Regions from separate parts of the Streptomyces sp. NPDC044044 genome, predicted to be linked through region 1. Evidence: riboswitches for the same ligand, from Rfam matches in the RefSeq annotation. Region 1 holds a riboswitch; the other holds the start of a gene.
What was found. Region 1 has a riboswitch for glycine ahead of gcvT (glycine cleavage system aminomethyltransferase GcvT). Riboswitches for the same ligand answer to the same signal wherever they lie in the genome.
Positions count from the first base shown of each region.

Region 1 (8,759 bases):
CATGGTGGCGCGGGTGAGTCGCGCGTACATGGCGGCGTTGAGGAACGCGAGCACGATCCAGGGCAGGATCAGGGTCTCGAACCAGATGTTGATCGGATCGTCCGTGGTGAGGGTGTCCTCGATCTTCACCCAGCCGAGCGTGTGGACGAAGAGCCCCATCGCGATCATGCCGGTGAAGAAGATCGGGAGCGAGACGCCGCCGAGGGCGGTGATCATCGCGGAACGGTCCCAGATGGTGCCCCGCTTGAGCGCGGAGAGCACACCGGTGGCGACACCGGCGACCAGCCACAGCACACAGGCACCGGCGGCGAGCGCCGCGGTGACGGGCAGGGCGTCCTTGAGGGTCTCCCAGACGGGCGCCTCGGTACGGAAGGAATATCCGAAGCAGGGGGCCGGACAGTGGGTGACGTCGGCCCCGTTGGCGTAGTCACGCCCCATCGGGATGCCCTTGACGAAGTCCCAGAACTGGACGAGCAGAGGGTCGTCCAGACCCAGTTTGATCCGGATGCCAGCGAGCTGCTCGGCTCCGGACGACTTGCCGGCGAAGAGGACGGCGATGTCCTGTCCCGCCCACTTGGGCAGCATGAAGAAGACGGTGAAGGTCGCGAGCAGTACGACCAGCACCATGACGACAACGGCGATCAGGCGCCGGATGAGATAAGCAAGCACTGTGCGCGGCCCGGCGGTGGCCGGGGCCCCCTTGTGAGGGGCCCCGGCCGCCGCCCGGGGCCATCACCTGCCCTTCGGACTGGCGGGATTCGGCGGTGGGACTGCCTTGCGGCGGCTGCCTTGCGGCGGGGACTACTTCTTGTCGCTCACACCGAGCGAGACGTAGTCGTAACGACCGCTGTAAGCGGCGGACGAGTAGACGTTGGTCGCCCGCGAGGAACGCCACGAGATGTTCTTCTCGTAGATGAAGGGCATCCAGTACGCCTTGTCCACGATCTCGTGGGCCAGGTCGGTGTAGATCTCACCGGCCTTGTTGGGGTCGACCGTGCCGATCGCGTCGTCGAAGTACTTGTCGACCTTCGGCTCGTCGATCTGCGACTCGTTGTAGTTGCCGTTCTCGTTGATGAAACGGCTGTCGAACAGCGGCTGGGCGTAGCCCTGGCCGGTCGGGAAGTCAGGACCCCAGCCCGCCATCGTCATGCCGATGCCGCGCTTCTTCACCACCGCGGGAGAGCCGGTGATGCTGGAGGAGTCGGCGCCGTCGATCTGGTCGACGTCGGCGTTGATGTTGACCTTCTTCAGCTGCTCCTGGAGCGCCGTGGCGGCGTCCACCTCACCCGGCTGGTTGGTGCGCGCCGAGATCTTGGTCGAGAAGCCGCCCGGCTTGCCGCACTCCTTGAGCTGAGCCTTCGCCTTGGCGACGTCCGGCTTGCCCTTGCGCTCCTTGATGCCGTACGGGTCGTAGTCGTCGTGACCCTTGATCGACTTCGGGAAGACGTTGGTGGCGATCTCACCGGCGGCGACCTCGCCGCCACGGGTCTTCTGCAGGCTCGCGAAGTCCGTGGCGTAGAAGACGGCCTTGCGGCAGGCCTCGTTGTCGAACGGCTTCGTCTTGGTCACCAGGGCGACGTAACGGACGAAGTCCGTCTGCATGTTGTCGACGTTGTCCTTGTGATCCTGAATGGCGGTGGTACGACCCGACTGGGTCATGCCCGTGCCATTCATGTCGATGTCGTAGTCACCTTCCATCAGGCGCTTGTCGTTCTCTTCGAGGTTCGCCGAGATGGTGACCGAGATCTTGTCCGGCAGGGCGGGACGGACCGGGTCGGACGACTTCTTCCAGTTCTTGTTGCGGACGAGCGTGATGCTCTTGCCCGCGCTGTAGTTCTGGAACTTGTACGGGCCGGAGGAGAACGGGCGCTGGGTGTACTTGGCGCCGGTGTCCTCGGACTGCTTCACCGGGGTGCCCGACGGCATCGCGAGCATCTGCTCGAAGTCGCCGTTCTTCTTGGGCAGCTTGAAGATGATGGTCGTGTCGTCCGGCGTCTCGATCGCCTTCAGACCCAGCTTGTCCTTGGACTTGTCCTCGTAGGGGCCCTTGTACTCGCCCTTGGGGTCGAGCGTCGACTTCAGGTAGCCGGGACCACCGGTGATGACCTTGGTGGCCCAGATGCGCTCGATGCCGTACTTGATGTCCTTGGAGGTCAGCTTCGAGCCGTCCTCCCAGGTCAGGCCGTCACGCAGCTTGTACGTGTAGGTCTTCCCGTCGTCGCTGATCTTCGCCGTGGACTCGGCGAGGTCGGGGACGAGCTTGTTGGACGCGGCGCCCGGCTTGGTGTCGTACGTGATCAGCGTGCGGGTGTAGTACCGCATGAAGTCCCACGTCATGCCGTAGTACGCGCGCTGCGGGTCGGCCGAGTCCAGGTCCTGCTTGGCGATGAACTTGAGCGTTCCGCCCTTCTTCGCCGACTTGTTCGCGACCTTGCCGATGGCCGCGTTGTAGCCGGCACCCTTGCTGTCGTCGTCGTCGCTGCCGCCGCCGCACGCCGTGGTGGTCACCAGCGCCGCCACGACGAGGGCCGCGCCTGCGGTCAACCGTCGTTTAGAGGAACCTGTGGGCATTTCTCGCATCCTCCGAGATTCGCGGTCCTTGGCTTTGACTGCCTTAAGAACCATGGGAAGAGCCACCTGACGCTGCGGCAGGGGCAAGTCAGTTGGAGCTGTTTACCGAGTTCCCTTGGGGTCCAGGGCGTCGCGCAGCCCGTCACCGAAGAGGTTGAAGGCAAGCACGGTCACGAAGATCGCCAGGCCGGGGAAGACCATGAACATCGGGTCGTGCTCGTACGTCGCGAGCGCGTCCCGGAGCATGCCGCCCCAGGATGCCGTCGGCGGGCGTACACCTGCGCCGAGGAAGCTGAGTGCCGCTTCGGTGAGGATGTTGGTGGGGATCATGAGCGTGGCGTACACGGTGATCGGCGCGACCAGGTTCGGCAGCAACTCACGGAAGAGGATGTGCCGTTGACCGCCGCCGAGACTGCGGGCCGCTTCCACGTACTCGCGTTCGCGCAGCGAGAGGGTCTGGCCGCGGACGATACGTCCGACGTAGGGCCAGCCGAAGAAGCCGATCACCAGGATCAGTACGGCGATGCGGACGCCGCTGCCGGTGAGCCCGAGCAGGTCGTCGGGGAGGACCGAGACCAGGGAGATCACGAAGAGCAGCTGCGGGAAGGCGAGCAGCACGTCCATGACCCGGCTGATCAGGGCGTCGATCCAGCCGCCGAAGTAACCGGCGATGATCCCGAAGAAGGTGCCGAGCACCACGGCCACCACGGCGGCGAGGAACGCCACCAGGAGCGAGATCCGGGCGCCGTAGACGATCCGGCTGAAGACGTCGCGTCCCTTGTTGGGCTCCACTCCGAAGAGGAAGTCCCAACTCATGCCGCCGAACGCGCCCTTGGGCAGGTTCGTCAGGTCTTCCAGCTCGTCCTGGTGGAACTCGTTGGGCGGGTGGCCCAGCAGGGAGACGATCAGGGGTGCGAAGACGGCGACAAGGACCAGGACGAGCACGGTGATGCCGCCGGCCAGGGCGACCTTGTCCCGCTTCAGGCGGTTCCAGGCGATCTGCTTGAGGGACCGCCCCTCGACCTTCTTCACCCCTGCATCAGCTGCGGGAGCGACGTCCGCTGTCGGGTCCGCGTCCGCAGGTGTGTCATGCAATGGTGCCGTCATCGTGGCAGGGACCCCTCTCAACCGGTGGTGACCGGCCCGCACTTGTCGCTGTAGCGATGTGATCAGTCCGTCGTACACAGGGGCGAAGCGCCCCTGGTGCGGGAGTCTTCATCGGGGTCGCGATCTGTTACCAGCCTTGACGGCCAATGGATGCGCAACCGTGATGCTGATCGAGGTGTTCCGTTATCCGGACGCACGTGAACGAGGGGCGAACACGGGGCAGTTGGGTCGCAAGGTGCCACGGGAGCCCATAGGGCCCCTCCACCATCAGAACGGACATCGTGACGGTCGGGGCAGGTATACGAGCCGCGGTGGCCGGTTCAGGACCCTTTCAGAGCCCCGTCAGGACCCTTTCAAGACCCCGTCAGGGCCCTGAGGGTGCCGCGTCTCGGCCGCTTCAGTACTGCGCGGGGTAGCCGTATCCGCCCGCGGGTGCCGGGGCCGGCTGGGCCTCGCGGTCGTAGAAGGGCCTGACGTTGGCGCGCAGCCACATGGCCACCGGGTCGTACGCGTCGGACATCGCGACGGTCGACACGGGCAGGCCGTCGGGGACGGCGGCGATCGACTGCTGCATCATCGTGCGCACCCCGTCGACCGACGACGGCGACGTGTCGTACACATCGAGGCCGATGGCCAGGTACGGCGCGCCGAGCGCGGGCTGCACCCAGGCGCGGCGCAGCGAGCGGACGGCGGGGGTGCGGTGCGCGTTCTGCGTGAGCAGGGCGTAGAACTGGGGGATCTCGATGGCCGGCTCGGTGAGCCGCAGCGGGCCCGCGGGCAGCAGGTCGAGGCCCGACGCGATGCGCCGCAGGTCGAGCCAGGGGATGCCGACGCCGCCGCCGGGGGCGTGCGGGTTGAGCCAGAGGCCGTAGTGGTCGGGGTAGAGGGTGCGGGAGATGTCGAGCCCGCTGACCACCTCGTACGAGCGGTTCCAGCCACTGGCGGAGAGCTCCTGGGCGGAGGTCACGCACGGCGCGTACCCGAGGCCCTCGACCTCCATGTTTCCGTACTGCGCGTCGGGGGATCCGGCCTGGCCGTGCCAGAGCAGCATCCACACCTGGTCGGCGGCGAGCGCCCGCAGGAGCGCCTCGTAGGCGTCGTAGCGCCCCGGCGTCACCTGGCGCAGCATGTGCTCGACCTGCCCGGCCGCAGCCGTGCCCGACGCACTCACCCTTAACCGCCCCTTCGCGATGACCCGCTGACCCGGTGGCCCCGGGTCATGAAACCAGCTTAAGCGGCGATCCTGACACCGACTTGACGTACGGCACCCTCACACACGTACCTGCACATGTCCTTACGCATGTCCGTGCTCGTGCCCCGGGCCCCGGCCGAAGAAGGGCCTGACCCGCTCGCGCAGCCAGTCGCCGACCGGATCCTGGGCCACGTCGAGCAGCACCAGGTTCACCGGCCAGGCCACCGGGGCCTGGCCCAGGGCCCGCCCCACGGCCTCCATCGGCAGCTCGCGCGCGTTGCCCTCCCAGGACGTCAGTTCGACGCCGACGAACAGCGTGGGGTCCTCGCCCTCGACGCTCGCCAGGCAGCGGCGCGCGCTCAGGACGACCCCGGTGGCCTCGAACTCACGGGCGGCGGCGGACAGGAAGTCCACCGGGTCCTCCTGCCAGTCCGGTTCGAAGAGGCGTACGCGGCCGCCGCTCGCGGGCCCGTCCAGCGGGGTGCGCCCGGCGCGGCAGAGCTCGGCGACGGCGGGCGGCGGCAGCGGGACCCCGATCGTGCCGTCCGGGTTGACCGCGATGCCCAGCTGCGGGGGCAGGCCGCGCGCGAACTCCACGGCGGGCGCCACGGTGCAGCCCATCCGGCCGCCGGTGGCCTGCTGGAACTGCTGCTCGGAGCTGAAGACGGGGACGTAGGCCTGGCCGTCGATCTCCAGCGTGGGCAGGTCGAGGGTGCCGCTGTCCGGGGCTCCGCCGTTCGGCAGCGGGACCCAGACGTGGCTGCGGCCGAGCACCTCGACGATGCGGGCCCCCGCGGAGGCCTGCGGCGCCCCCGGCGTGCCGAGAGATGCCGCGAGCACCTCTTCGAGTTCGTTGCCCGGCCATCCTCCGTAGGGATGGGCGTGTGCCTGCGCCGGAAAGTCCATCTCTTCAACCCCTGCTCGGTCCCGCTCTGCCTGCGGCACGACCCTAACGTGGCGGCGGGCGGCTCAGTCGCCGAAGCCGATCCCCCGCAGCACGCCCGCCGCCGTGCGGTCGAGCAGCACCGCCGAGCCGCAGCCGCGCGGCAGATCGCCCCGCTCGGCGGCGCCGACCAGGCGGCCGACCGTCCTGCGGTGGCGCGCGAAGGCATAGCGCGACACGCCGCGCCCGCGCGAGAGCTGGCCCTCTATGGCGGTGTCCGGCGGCACGTCGAGCAGCAGCAGGTGCAGCGTCGTGCCGCGCCGCGCGGCCTCGCGGGCCAGCCAGCGGCGCACCCACGCCTGCGTTCCGCAGTCGTGCACCACGACACTCTCGCCGGAGCGCAGGGCCCTGCGCAGTCCCGCGTAGTGCGCGAGGCGCACCAGGGGGCGGTACACCGCGTACGGCAGCAGGCCCGGCATGCGCCGGGCCCAGCGGTCGCGGGTGTCCTGCGAGTCGATGCGCGGGCCCGCGACGGCTCTGCGCATCAGCGTGGACTTGCCGCTGCCCGGCAGCCCGGAGACGACGATCAGATCGCCCTCGCCGAACGTGAGGCGATGCGGACTGTGACCGGTCCGCTGCCGCAGGTCGCGGACGACGGCCGCCGGCAGGGGGCCGCAGCTCTCCCTGGTGGGGGTGGCGGCCTGTTTGGGCAGGGCCACCCCTGTGTTGGTCGCGTAGACACTCGTCCTGCGCACCGTGATCGGCCTCCCCATAGCGGTCACGTACCTGCTTCCCGCAGCTTCCCCGGCAAGTGTAAAGAGAAGGTAATGCGGCACAAGGGCATTACTGGACTGGCACTGCCCTGTGACGCAGGCGCGTGCAATGATGTGCCCGCAAACTCCATACAGGCCGTTTGAATCCGCGCGGGAGAGTTCCCGGTCACCGTTGTACGAGTCGTACGACGCCCCGGGGCGCCGAAGGAGCAAGTCCCTCCCTTGAATCTCTCAGGCCCCGTACCGCGCGGGCGAGGCACATCTGAAAAGCGGGCCGCCCCGGTGGCTCCACCCAAGGTGCAAGTCATGACCCCTTATACGAGCGGGTCGTGGTGAACCTCTCAGGTTCCGATGACAGATGGGGAGGATCGACCTCGCCCGTCATGCCCTGGGAGTTCCACGTATGAGTACCGCCCCCCGTCTGACTGCCCTCGATGCCGTGCATCGCGCGCTCGGCGCGACCATGACCGACTTCGCGGGCTGGGACATGCCGCTGCGCTACGCCAGCGAGCGCGACGAGCACATCGCCGTCCGCACCAAGGCCGGTCTCTTCGACCTCTCCCACATGGGCGAGATCACGGTCACAGGACCGCAGGCCGTGGACTTCCTGAACTTCTCGCTGGTCGGCAACATCGGCTCCGTCGGTGTCGGTCGCGCCCGCTACACGATGATCTGTGCCGAGGACGGCGGGATCCTGGACGACCTGATCGTCTACCGCCTCGGCGAGACCGAGTACATGGTGGTCGCCAACGCCTCGAACGCGCAGGTCGTGCTCGACGCGCTCACCGCCCGCGCCGAAGGCTTCGACACCGAGGTCCGCGACGACCGCGACGCGTACGCGCTGCTCGCCGTCCAGGGTCCCGAGTCCCCCGGCATCCTGAAGTCACTCACGGACGCCGACCTGGACGGTCTGAAGTACTACGCGGGCCTGCCGGGCACGGTCGCGGGCGTCCCCGCGCTGATCGCCCGCACGGGCTACACCGGCGAGGACGGCTTCGAGCTCTTCGTCGCCCCCGGCGACGCCGAGAAGCTCTGGGGCGCGCTGATGGAGGCGGGCAAGCCCGTCGGCCTGGTCCCGGCCGGGCTCTCCTGCCGCGACACGCTCCGCCTGGAGGCGGGCATGCCGCTGTACGGGCACGAGCTGACCGCCGGGCTGACGCCCTTCGACGCCGGTCTCGGCCGGGTCGTGAAGTTCGAGAAGACCTCGCAGTCCGACACCTTCGTGGGGCGCGCGGCGCTCGCGGCCGCCGCCGAGCGCGCCGAGACCGCTCCCCCGCGCAAGCTGGTGGGCCTGGTCGCCTCGGGCCGCCGCGTCCCGCGCGCGGGCTTCTCCGTCGTCGCCGACGGCAAGGTCATCGGCGAGGTCACCTCCGGCGCCCCGTCCCCGACGCTGGGCAAGCCGATCGCCATCGCGTACGTCGACGCGGCGCACGCGGCGCCCGGCACCGAGGGTGTCGGAGTGGACATCCGGGGCACGCACGAGCCGTACGAGGTCGTGGCGCTGCCGTTCTACAAGCGCCAGAAGTGACACCCCGCACAACAGCCTCGTTCATCAGCACTCCCCCGCGTACAGGAGAATTCAGGTCATGAGCAACCCCCAGCAGCTGCGTTACAGCAAGGAGCACGAGTGGCTCTCGAACGCCGAGGACGGTGTGGCGACGGTCGGTATCACGGAGCACGCGGCCAACGCGCTCGGTGACGTCGTCTACGCCGACCTTCCCGAGGCCGGCACCGCGGTGACCGCGGGCGAGACCTGCGGCGAGCTCGAGTCGACCAAGTCGGTCAGCGACCTGTACTCGCCGGTGACCGGCGAGGTCGTCGAGTCGAACCAGGACGTCGTGGACGACCCGTCGCTGGTCAACTCCGCCCCGTTCGAGGGTGGTTGGCTCTTCAAGGTACGGATCACGGACGAGCCGAAGGACCTGCTCTCCGCGGACGAGTACACCGAGTTCTCCGGCAGCTGAAGCCCCCCGAAGACCCCTAGGGACCACCTGATGTCGCTTCTCAACACCCCTCTCCACGAGCTGGACCCGGACGTCGCCGCCGCCGTCGACGCCGAGCTCCACCGCCAGCAGTCCACCCTGGAAATGATCGCCTCGGAGAACTTCGCTCCGGTCGCCGTCATGGAGGCCCAGGGCACGGTCCTCACCAACAAGTACGCCGAGGGCTACCCCGGCCGCCGCTACTACGGCGGCTGCGAGCACGTCGACGTCACCGAGCAGATCGCGATCGA
Region 1 is NZ_JBWKFG010000003.1:964,092-972,850, reverse strand. It holds gene AC07AG_RS15345 (ABC transporter permease) at 1-669, opposite strand, end outside; gene AC07AG_RS15340 (ABC transporter substrate-binding protein) at 802-2,571, opposite strand; gene AC07AG_RS15335 (ABC transporter permease) at 2,674-3,678, opposite strand; gene AC07AG_RS15330 (enhanced serine sensitivity protein SseB C-terminal domain-containing protein) at 4,076-4,849, opposite strand; gene AC07AG_RS15325 (enhanced serine sensitivity protein SseB) at 4,973-5,776, opposite strand; gene AC07AG_RS15320 (AAA family ATPase) at 5,840-6,526, opposite strand; glycine riboswitch at 6,668-6,782, shown strand; glycine riboswitch at 6,783-6,894, shown strand; gene gcvT (glycine cleavage system aminomethyltransferase GcvT) at 6,930-8,054, shown strand; gene gcvH (glycine cleavage system protein GcvH) at 8,113-8,490, shown strand; gene glyA (serine hydroxymethyltransferase) at 8,521-8,759, shown strand, end outside.

Region 2 (8,759 bases), on a different contig from region 1:
TCGACCTGGAGGCCGGCGGTGTGGCCGACGACCAGGCGTCGGCCCTGGCCGTGGGCGAGCGGTTGCGCGCGGACATCAAGGCGGTGACGGGGCTCGCGGGCTCGGTCGGGCTCGCAGCCTGCAAGATGCTGGCGAAGATCGCCTCGGAGGAGGCCAAGCCGGACGGTCTGCGCCTGATAGTGCCGGGGACCGAGCGGGACCTGCTGGCGCCGATGCCGGTGCGGACCCTGCCCGGTGTCGGTCCTGCCACCGGGGACCATCTGCGGCGGGGCGGGATCATGACGGTCGGGGAGATCGCCGAGGCGGGCGAGGACGAGCTCGTCCGGCTCCTCGGGAAGTCGCACGGGAGCGCGCTGTACGCGATGGCGCTGGCGCGGGACGAGCGGCCCGTGGTGGCGGAGCGGGAGTCCAAGTCGGTCAGCGTCGAGGATACGTACGACGTGGACATCCACGACCGGGTACGGGTCAGGGGCGAGGTGGCGCGGCTCGCCGACCGCTGTGTGGAGCGGCTGCGGGCGGCAGGGCACTCGGGGCGGACCATCGTCCTGAAGGTGCGGCGCTTCGACTTCTCGACCCTGACGCGCTCCGAGACGCTGCGTGGGCCGACGGACGACCCTGGGGTGGTGCGGGAGGCCGCCGCGCGGCTCCTTGAGTCCGTGGACACCACCGGGGGCGTGCGGCTCCTTGGAGTGGGCGTCACGGGGCTTGCCGACTACACGCAGGAGGATCTCTTCGCCCAGGCCCAGGAGCAGGCGCGGACCGAAGCCGCGGAGGCCCTGGAGGCGCAGCGCGAGGCCGAGGAGGAGCGGGCCGCGGAGACCGCGGAGGAACCCGCCGTCGAGGCGGCGGAGGAGCCGGTCGCTCCGGCCGAGCGGCGGTGGGCCGCCGGGCACGACGTGCGGCATGCCGAGTACGGGTACGGGTGGGTGCAGGGCAGCGGCCTGGGGCGGGTCACGGTGCGCTTCGAGACACCGGATTCGGTGGCCCCGGGGCGGGTGCGGACGTTCCGTACGGATGATCCGGCGCTCGAGCCCACTGAGCCCATGCCGTTGGTGGCCTCTCCCGAGGCGCTGGAGTCGCAGTGAGGTCCGAGCGGCTGCCGGTGTGGTCGCCGGAGCGCTCGGCGGGCGTCAGATGCCCTCCTGCCCCGCGATCTTGCCGAAGTCCTGGTCCGGTGGCAGTGGTGACTGCGGGGGTGTGATGTCCAGGCCGTAGTGGTGGTAGAGCTGCAGTTCCTGTTCGGGGGAGAGGTGGCGGCCCACGCCGAAATCGGGGGCGTCCTTGATCAGGGAGCGCTCGAAGGGGATGCGCAGGGTGCCGTCGCTCGTGAGCTCGCTGGGCTCAAGGGGGACGAACGCGTCCCTGCTGAACAGGCCGGTGCGTATGGCCGCCCACTCCGGGGCGCCGGTGGCGTCGTCGAGATAGACCTCGTCGATCGTGCCGATCTTGGCCCCGTTCCGGTCGAACGCCTTGCGGCCGATCAGGTTGCGCGGATCGATGTCGGTCTGCACGGGCCCTCCAACTGGTCGAGGCTTGTCGAAGTGGGGCGTAACTCATCCTTGTTCGTTCGTAATCACTACGAAAGAGCACTTCGGGGCAGGCGGCCACTCGAGGGATCCTCCATCTCCTCGCTGGTAGGCTGGCGCTTGGCTGCTGACCCCGTGCGGGAGAGCTCCCCGGTGGAGACACCGGGGGCGCCGAAGGAGCAACTCCTCCCCGGAATCTCTCAGGCCCCTGTACCGCACGGACGAGGTCACTCTGGAAAGTAGGGCGGGCGTCGGGCGGGCACGCTCGAAACCCTTCCTCACCGACGGTGAAAGCCGGTACGACGTCTCTCGCGAGGCACGGGCCGGTGAAGCTCTCAGGTTGAGATGACAGAGGGGGAGGCCGTCCGGGTACCCGCGCCGTGGTGCCCCTCGCAGGTCGCGTCAGACCAGGAGGCCTCCGCAATGACCGCCACCCCTCGTATCCCGCTCTCACAGCTCGAGCAGGGCATTCCCTTCGAGCAGCGGCACATCGGCCCCGATGTGGAAGCACGGGCCAAGATGCTCGCGCAGGTCGGATACGGCTCGCTCGACGAGCTGACCGCCGCCGCCGTGCCGGATGTGATCAAGAACGCCGAGGCGCTGAACCTGCCCGGAGCGCGCACCGAGGCCGAGGTCCTGGCCGAGCTGCGCTCCCTCGCGGACCGCAACCAGGTGCTTGATTCCATGATCGGGCTCGGTTACTACGGGACCTTCACTCCGCCCGTGATCCTGCGGAACGTCATGGAGAACCCGGCGTGGTACACCGCTTACACGCCGTACCAGCCCGAGATCTCCCAGGGACGGCTCGAGGCGCTCCTCAACTTCCAGACCGTCGTCGCCGAGCTGACCGGGCTTCCGACCTCCGGTGCCTCGCTGCTCGACGAGGGGACCGCCGCCGCCGAGGCCATGGCCCTGTCGCGGCGCATGGGCAAGGTCAAGAACGGTGTCTTCCTCGTCGACGCCGACGCGCTGCCGCAGACCATCGCCGTCATCCAGACCCGCGCCGAGCCGACCGGTGTCGAGGTCGTCGTCGCCGATCTGAGCGAAGGCATCCCGGCCGAGGTCGCCGAGCGCGGTGTCGTCGGCGTACTGATCCAGTACCCCGGCGCCTCCGGTGCCGTACGCGAGATAAAGCCCCTCATCGAGCAGGCGCACGAGCTCGGTGCCGTCGTCTCCGTCGCAGCCGACCTGCTGGCCCTGACACTGCTCACCTCGCCCGGCGAGCTGGGCGCCGACATCGCCGTCGGCACCACGCAGCGCTTCGGCGTCCCGATGGGCTTCGGCGGCCCGCACGCCGGCTACATGGCGGTGCGCGAGAAGTTCGCGCGCAGCCTGCCGGGGCGGCTCGTCGGAGTCTCCGTGGACGCGGACGGCAACAAGGCCTACCGGCTCGCGCTGCAGACCCGTGAGCAGCACATCCGCCGCGAGAAGGCCACCAGCAACATCTGTACCGCTCAGGTGCTGCTCGCCGTGATGGCCGGAATGTACGCGGTCTACCACGGGCCCGAAGGACTCAAGGCGATCGCGCGGCGCACCCACCGCTACGCCACCGTGCTCGCCGCGGGGCTCACCGCCGGCGGGGTCGAGGTCGTGCACGGCGCGTACTTCGACACCCTGACCGTGCGGGTGCCCGGCAAGGCCGAGGAGCTTGTCTCCGCGGCCCGCGAGGGCGGCGTCAACATCCACCAGATCGACGCCGACCACGTCTCCCTGGCCTGTGACGAGACCACCACGCGCAAGCAGTTGACCGCGATCTGGACCGCGTTCGGGGTCGAGGCCGACATCGAGACGCTCGACGCGCGGACCGAGGACTCGCTGCCCGGCGGCCTGCTGCGCTCCGACGACTACCTGACGCACCCCGTCTTCCACCAGTACCGCTCCGAGACGGCCATGCTGCGCTACCTGCGCAAGCTGGCCGACCGCGACTACGCGCTCGACCGCGGCATGATCCCGCTGGGCTCCTGCACCATGAAGCTCAACGCGACCACGGAGATGGAGCCGGTTACCTGGCCCGAGTTCGGGCAGCTGCACCCCTTCGCGCCCGCCCAGCAGGCGCAGGGCTATCTGACGCTCATCCGTGAGCTGGAGGAGCGGCTCGCCGAGGTCACCGGCTACGACAAGGTCTCGCTGCAGCCCAACGCCGGTTCGCAGGGCGAGCTGGCCGGACTGCTCGCCGTGCGCGGCTACCACCGCGCCAACGGCGACGAGCAGCGCACCGTCTGCCTCATCCCGTCCTCCGCGCACGGCACGAACGCCGCGAGCGCCGTGATGGCCGGCATGAAGGTCGTGGTCGTGAAGACCAGCGACGACGGCGAGATCGACGTCGAGGACCTGCGCGCCAAGATCGAGAAGCACCGCGACGAGCTGTCCGTGCTCATGATCACCTACCCGTCCACGCACGGCGTGTTCGAGGAGCACGTCGCTGACATCTGCGCCCAGGTGCACGAGGCGGGCGGCCAGGTCTACGTCGACGGGGCGAACCTCAACGCCCTCGTGGGCCTCGCCCAGCCCGGCAAGTTCGGCGGCGACGTCTCGCACCTGAACCTGCACAAGACCTTCTGCATCCCGCACGGCGGCGGCGGCCCCGGCGTCGGTCCGGTCGGTGTGCGTGAGCACCTCGCGCCGTACCTGCCCAACCACCCGCTGCAGCCGGCCGCGGGCCCCGAGACGGGCGTCGGTCCGATCTCGGCGGCGCCGTGGGGCTCCGCGGGAATCCTGCCGATCTCCTGGGCGTACGTACGCCTCATGGGCGGCGAGGGCCTCAAGCGCGCCACGCAGGTCGCCGTGCTCTCCGCGAACTACATCGCCAAGCGCCTCGAGCCGCACTTCCCGGTGCTCTACACCGGTCCCGGCGGGCTCGTCGCGCACGAGTGCATCATCGATCTGCGCCCGCTGAGCAAGGCGACCGGCGTCAGCGTCGACGACATCGCCAAGCGGCTCATCGACTACGGCTTCCACGCGCCGACCATGTCGTTCCCGGTCGCGGGGACGCTGATGATCGAGCCGACCGAGAGCGAGGACCTGGTCGAGATCGACCGGTTCTGCGAGGCGATGATCAACATTCGCGCCGAGATCGAGAAGGTCGGCGGCGAGTGGCCGGCCGATGACAACCCGCTGCGGAACGCTCCGCACACCGCTGCCGCGCTCGGCGGTGAGTGGGAGCACGCCTACAGCCGCGAGGAGGCCGTCTTCCCGGCCGGGGTCGTGGCCGCGGACAAGTACTGGCCGCCGGTGCGCCGCATCGACCAGGCGTACGGCGACCGGAATCTGGTCTGCTCCTGCCCGCCGCTGGATGCGTACGAGGACTGATATCGGGTCCCGAACATGCGTGGGGGCCGGTCCGGAGGTTGTTGCTCCGGGTCGGCCCCTTTGTTCTGAGTGCCGTGTGTCGCCGCGTCAGGCGGCGGTCATGATCTCGTCCGTGCCCAGTGGCCGGTGCGGAGCGATGATCTGGCCGTCCGGCAGCAGTTCACCGGTGTCCTCGAAGAGCAGGACGCCGTTGCACAGCAGGCTCCATCCCTGCTCCGGGTGGCTCGCCGTGAGGAGCGCGGCTTCCCGGTCGGCGGAGTCGGCGGTCGGGCACGGTGGTTGGTGCTGGCACATGGAAGGGTTCTTTCGCTGCGATGTGATGGCTGTGACGTCTGCCTTGCGGCTCGATGCGGTGTTCATGGCCGCCCCCCGTTTAGTCGGTCCGGTCCCAGTGTTGCCCTACGGCAGTCAATCCGCAGGGATTTGGCTGCAGCGCTCCTTACTGCTTAATGACGTATCACCCGCCCGGACGGTTCAGCCCAACTGCACTGTCTCTTCGGGTGGTTCGGGGTGGTCATACCGGGCTAGTCCGTATGGGCATCCGTGCGTGCGTCTGTACGGGCGCCGGACGCGCCGAGCCCCGCGGCCGGGAACGGCGGCGGGGCACGTGAACGTACGGCGAGGTCAGACGGGTGAGCCGAGCAGCGGCGCCGGGGCCATGCGGTGGGTGAGGACCTTCAGGAGATCCGCGGCGCGGTGCGGGCGGTGCGCCGCGATGCCGGGAGGCGCGGGCGCCAGGGGCACGAGGATGTCGGAGGGCGCGAGGTGACCGCCCGCGCCGTCCGCCGTGCAGTCGCCGTGCAGCCAAAGTGTCAGCATGTAGAGCTCGGGTACGGACAAGAGGCGGGGCTGGTAGGGCATCGGCATCGCCTCGGCGTGGCGCAGGGCGCGCTCGGTGGACGCGATGTAGGGGCCCTCGAAGAAGTGGGAGAAGGCCCATCCGTCAGGTGTCAGCATCGTGTCCGCGGCGGCGACGGCTCGCTCGCCGGAGCGGATCAGGAAGCGCCACCCGGCGAGCCGGGTGGGCGATGTGCCCGACGGGGTGATCCGGTCAAGTACATGGACGGGCAAAGGGAGTTCGGGGCTCGTCGGTCCCTGTGCGGCGCGCAGGGACGGGGTGCGGGCTTCGCGTACGGCGGTGGGTGAACCGAGTGCCGCGAGGACGCTGCGCAGGGCGGGCGCGGGAGCCGGGGGGACTTGCAGCGGCATGATGGGTCGCCTCTCTCATTCGACAGGCACGGTGGAACGAGGACAGGTGCGGACGTCGCTGTCTGCTCCGAAGTCAGAGGGGGCGGGGGCAGGGGACCGCGAGCGCCAACTCTCTGCCTCGTTCGCGGAGTTTATACGACACGTGTTCAGGCTTTGTTTCGTCTAACCGCACCAGATATTGCCTGCAAGGCGTTATCCGGTCGCCATTTTGCGGGCTTCATCCCGATTCCGGATGGGCCCGGACGTTTGACCTCGGTACCCTTCTCGGGAGCGGTCGGCCGATTCTCATCGGTGTTTTTCACCAGGGTGCGGTGCGAGGATTCCCCGACGTCCGTTCATGCCTGGTGAATGTGCCGCACGGATCGTGCGTCGAGCGTACTGGGCCGGAGGCATGTGCGGGGCGTTATCGATCACATTGCAGGGCATCATCCTGGGCATCATCCACCGAGACACAGCGGCCGGATCATTGGCTGCCCATCCGAGGAGGGGACGCTTCGATGGGGGAGAAGGTCGTAGCAGGAACGTTTGACCTGGCTGAGCGGAGCCAGTACCGGAGCAAGCTCAGCCAGTGTCTCGCGGGGCTGCGGAGGCTGTTGGACGAGGAGCGGTTCGACCGGCCCAAGAACCTGATGGGTGTGGAGATAGAGCTGAATCTCGCGGGCCCCGACGGCATGCCGAGAATGCTGAATGCGGAAGTACTCGAACGCATCGCGAGTCGCGACTTCCAGACGGAACTCGGAATGTTCAATCTTGAAGTCAATATCGCACCGCATCGATTGGGCGGACGCGTTCTCGACCGACTCGCCGAGGAGCTGCGCACCGGCCTCGCCTATGCCCACCGCAAAGCGAACGAGGTGAACGCGGGCATCGTGATGATCGGCATTCTGCCGACGCTCGCGCACCACGACCTGGTCTCGGGAAACCTCTCCGACGTCGACCGCTACGCGCTGCTCAACGACCAGATCGTGGCCGCGCGCGGCGAGGACTTCGTCCTGGACATCCAGGGCGTGGAGCGGCTGACCTGCACGTCGGGGTCGATCGCGCCCGAAGCGGCGTGCACATCCGTGCAGTTGCACCTCCAGGTCACGCCGGGCAGATTCGCCGACGTGTGGAACGCGGCGCAGGCCGTCGCCGCCGCGCAGATCGCCGTCGGCGCCAACGCGCCGTTCCTGTTCGGGCGCGAGCTGTGGCGCGAGTCGCGGCCACCGCTGTTCCTGCAGTCCACCGACACCCGGCCGCCCGAACTCCAGGCACAGGGCGTGCGACCGCGGACCTGGTTCGGTGAGCGCTGGATCAGCGACGCGTACGAGCTCTTCGAGGAGAACCTGCGCTACTTTCCCGCGCTGCTTCCCCTCATGGACGACGAGAACCCGCTGGAGGTGCTCGACGACGGCCGGGTGCCGCAGCTCGGCGAACTCGTCCTGCACAACGGCACCGTGTACCGCTGGAACCGCCCCGTTTACGGCATCGCCGACGGTGTCCCGCACCTGCGCGTGGAGAACCGCGTCCTGCCCGCGGGCCCCACCGTCACCGACGTCATCGCCAACGCGGCCTTCTACTACGGCGTCGTACGCGCCCTGGCGGAGGAGCCGAGGCCCGTGTGGACCCGGCTGCCCTTCGAGGCCGCGGCCGCCAACTTCGACACCGCGTGCCGCGACGGCATCGAGGCCCGGCTGCAGTGGCCGCGGCGCGGCCGGTACGGAGGGGTCGTCGAGGTGCCCGCGGTCGCTCTCGTGCGCGACGAGCTGCTGCCGCTCGCCGCGGCGGGGCTCGACGCGTGGGGAGTCGAGCCCGCCGACCGGGACTTCTATCTCGGCGTCATCGAGGAGCGGTGCAGGCGGCGGGTGAACGGGGCGTCCTGGCAGGCGGCGACGTACCACCAGGCCCTGGAGACAGGCCTCGAACGCGAGGACGCGCTCGCCGCGACCACCCGGCGCTATGCCGAGCTGATGCACGCGGGGGACCCGGTGCACACCTGGCCGGTGGGGCTGCCCGAACCGGCGGTGCTCAGCTGAGGCACACAGGGGGCGGGCGGGCTCAGCCGTGGCTGCCCGCCTCCATGATGGCCTTGAGGATGACCGCGTGGATCTGGGCCGGGTCGTCGACCTGGTGACCTGATCCGCCGGTCGCCTCCGCGATCTGCACGACCTCCTCCTTGTCCGCGTTCGGGCCGACCGCGATCGCGATGAGCGGTACCGGGCGCTTGGGGTCGGAGAGGTTCTCCAGCTGCGAGACGAGGTTGCTGCGCGAGAGGGATCCGGGGTCCTGGTTGGCACCGTCCGTGAGCACCACGAGCGCGTTGAACTTGCCCTTCGCGTACGTGGACGTGGCTTCCTTGTACGCCGCCAGCGTGGTGTCGTACAGGCCGGTCGCGCCGCCCGGGATGGGCGCCAGGTCGTTGAAGGCCTCCGAGACCTTGTCCCGCTGGGTGCCGCCGCCCTTGCGGTCGCCGAGGCGTTCGGTCGGCACGAGCTTGCGGTAGTCACGCTTGCCGTCCAGGAGCGTGGCGAACTCCCAGAGGCCGATCTCGTCCTCGTCGGTGAACCCCGCGAGCGCCTGCAGGAGCGAGGACTTGGTGACCTCCATCCGGGTCTGACCCCGGCCCGGCACGAACTCGCCCATGGAGTCCGAGACGTCGACCACCGTGCTGATCCTGGCGCTCTGGACGGTGATCGTCCACATGCCGAGCGTCTCCTGGAGCTCCTTCTCGGAGGG
Region 2 is NZ_JBWKFG010000012.1:9,231-17,989, forward strand. It holds gene AC07AG_RS37390 (DNA polymerase IV) at 1-1,085, shown strand, start outside; gene AC07AG_RS37395 (PRC-barrel domain-containing protein) at 1,131-1,511, opposite strand; glycine riboswitch at 1,655-1,752, shown strand; gene gcvP (aminomethyl-transferring glycine dehydrogenase) at 1,950-4,835, shown strand; gene AC07AG_RS37405 (DUF5999 family protein) at 4,923-5,129, opposite strand; gene AC07AG_RS37410 (hypothetical protein) at 5,460-6,044, opposite strand; gene AC07AG_RS37415 (glutamate-cysteine ligase family protein) at 6,542-8,059, shown strand; gene AC07AG_RS37420 (substrate-binding and VWA domain-containing protein) at 8,082-8,759, opposite strand, start outside.
Region 2: another riboswitch for glycine. It lies ahead of gcvP (aminomethyl-transferring glycine dehydrogenase); the one in region 1 lies ahead of gcvT (glycine cleavage system aminomethyltransferase GcvT).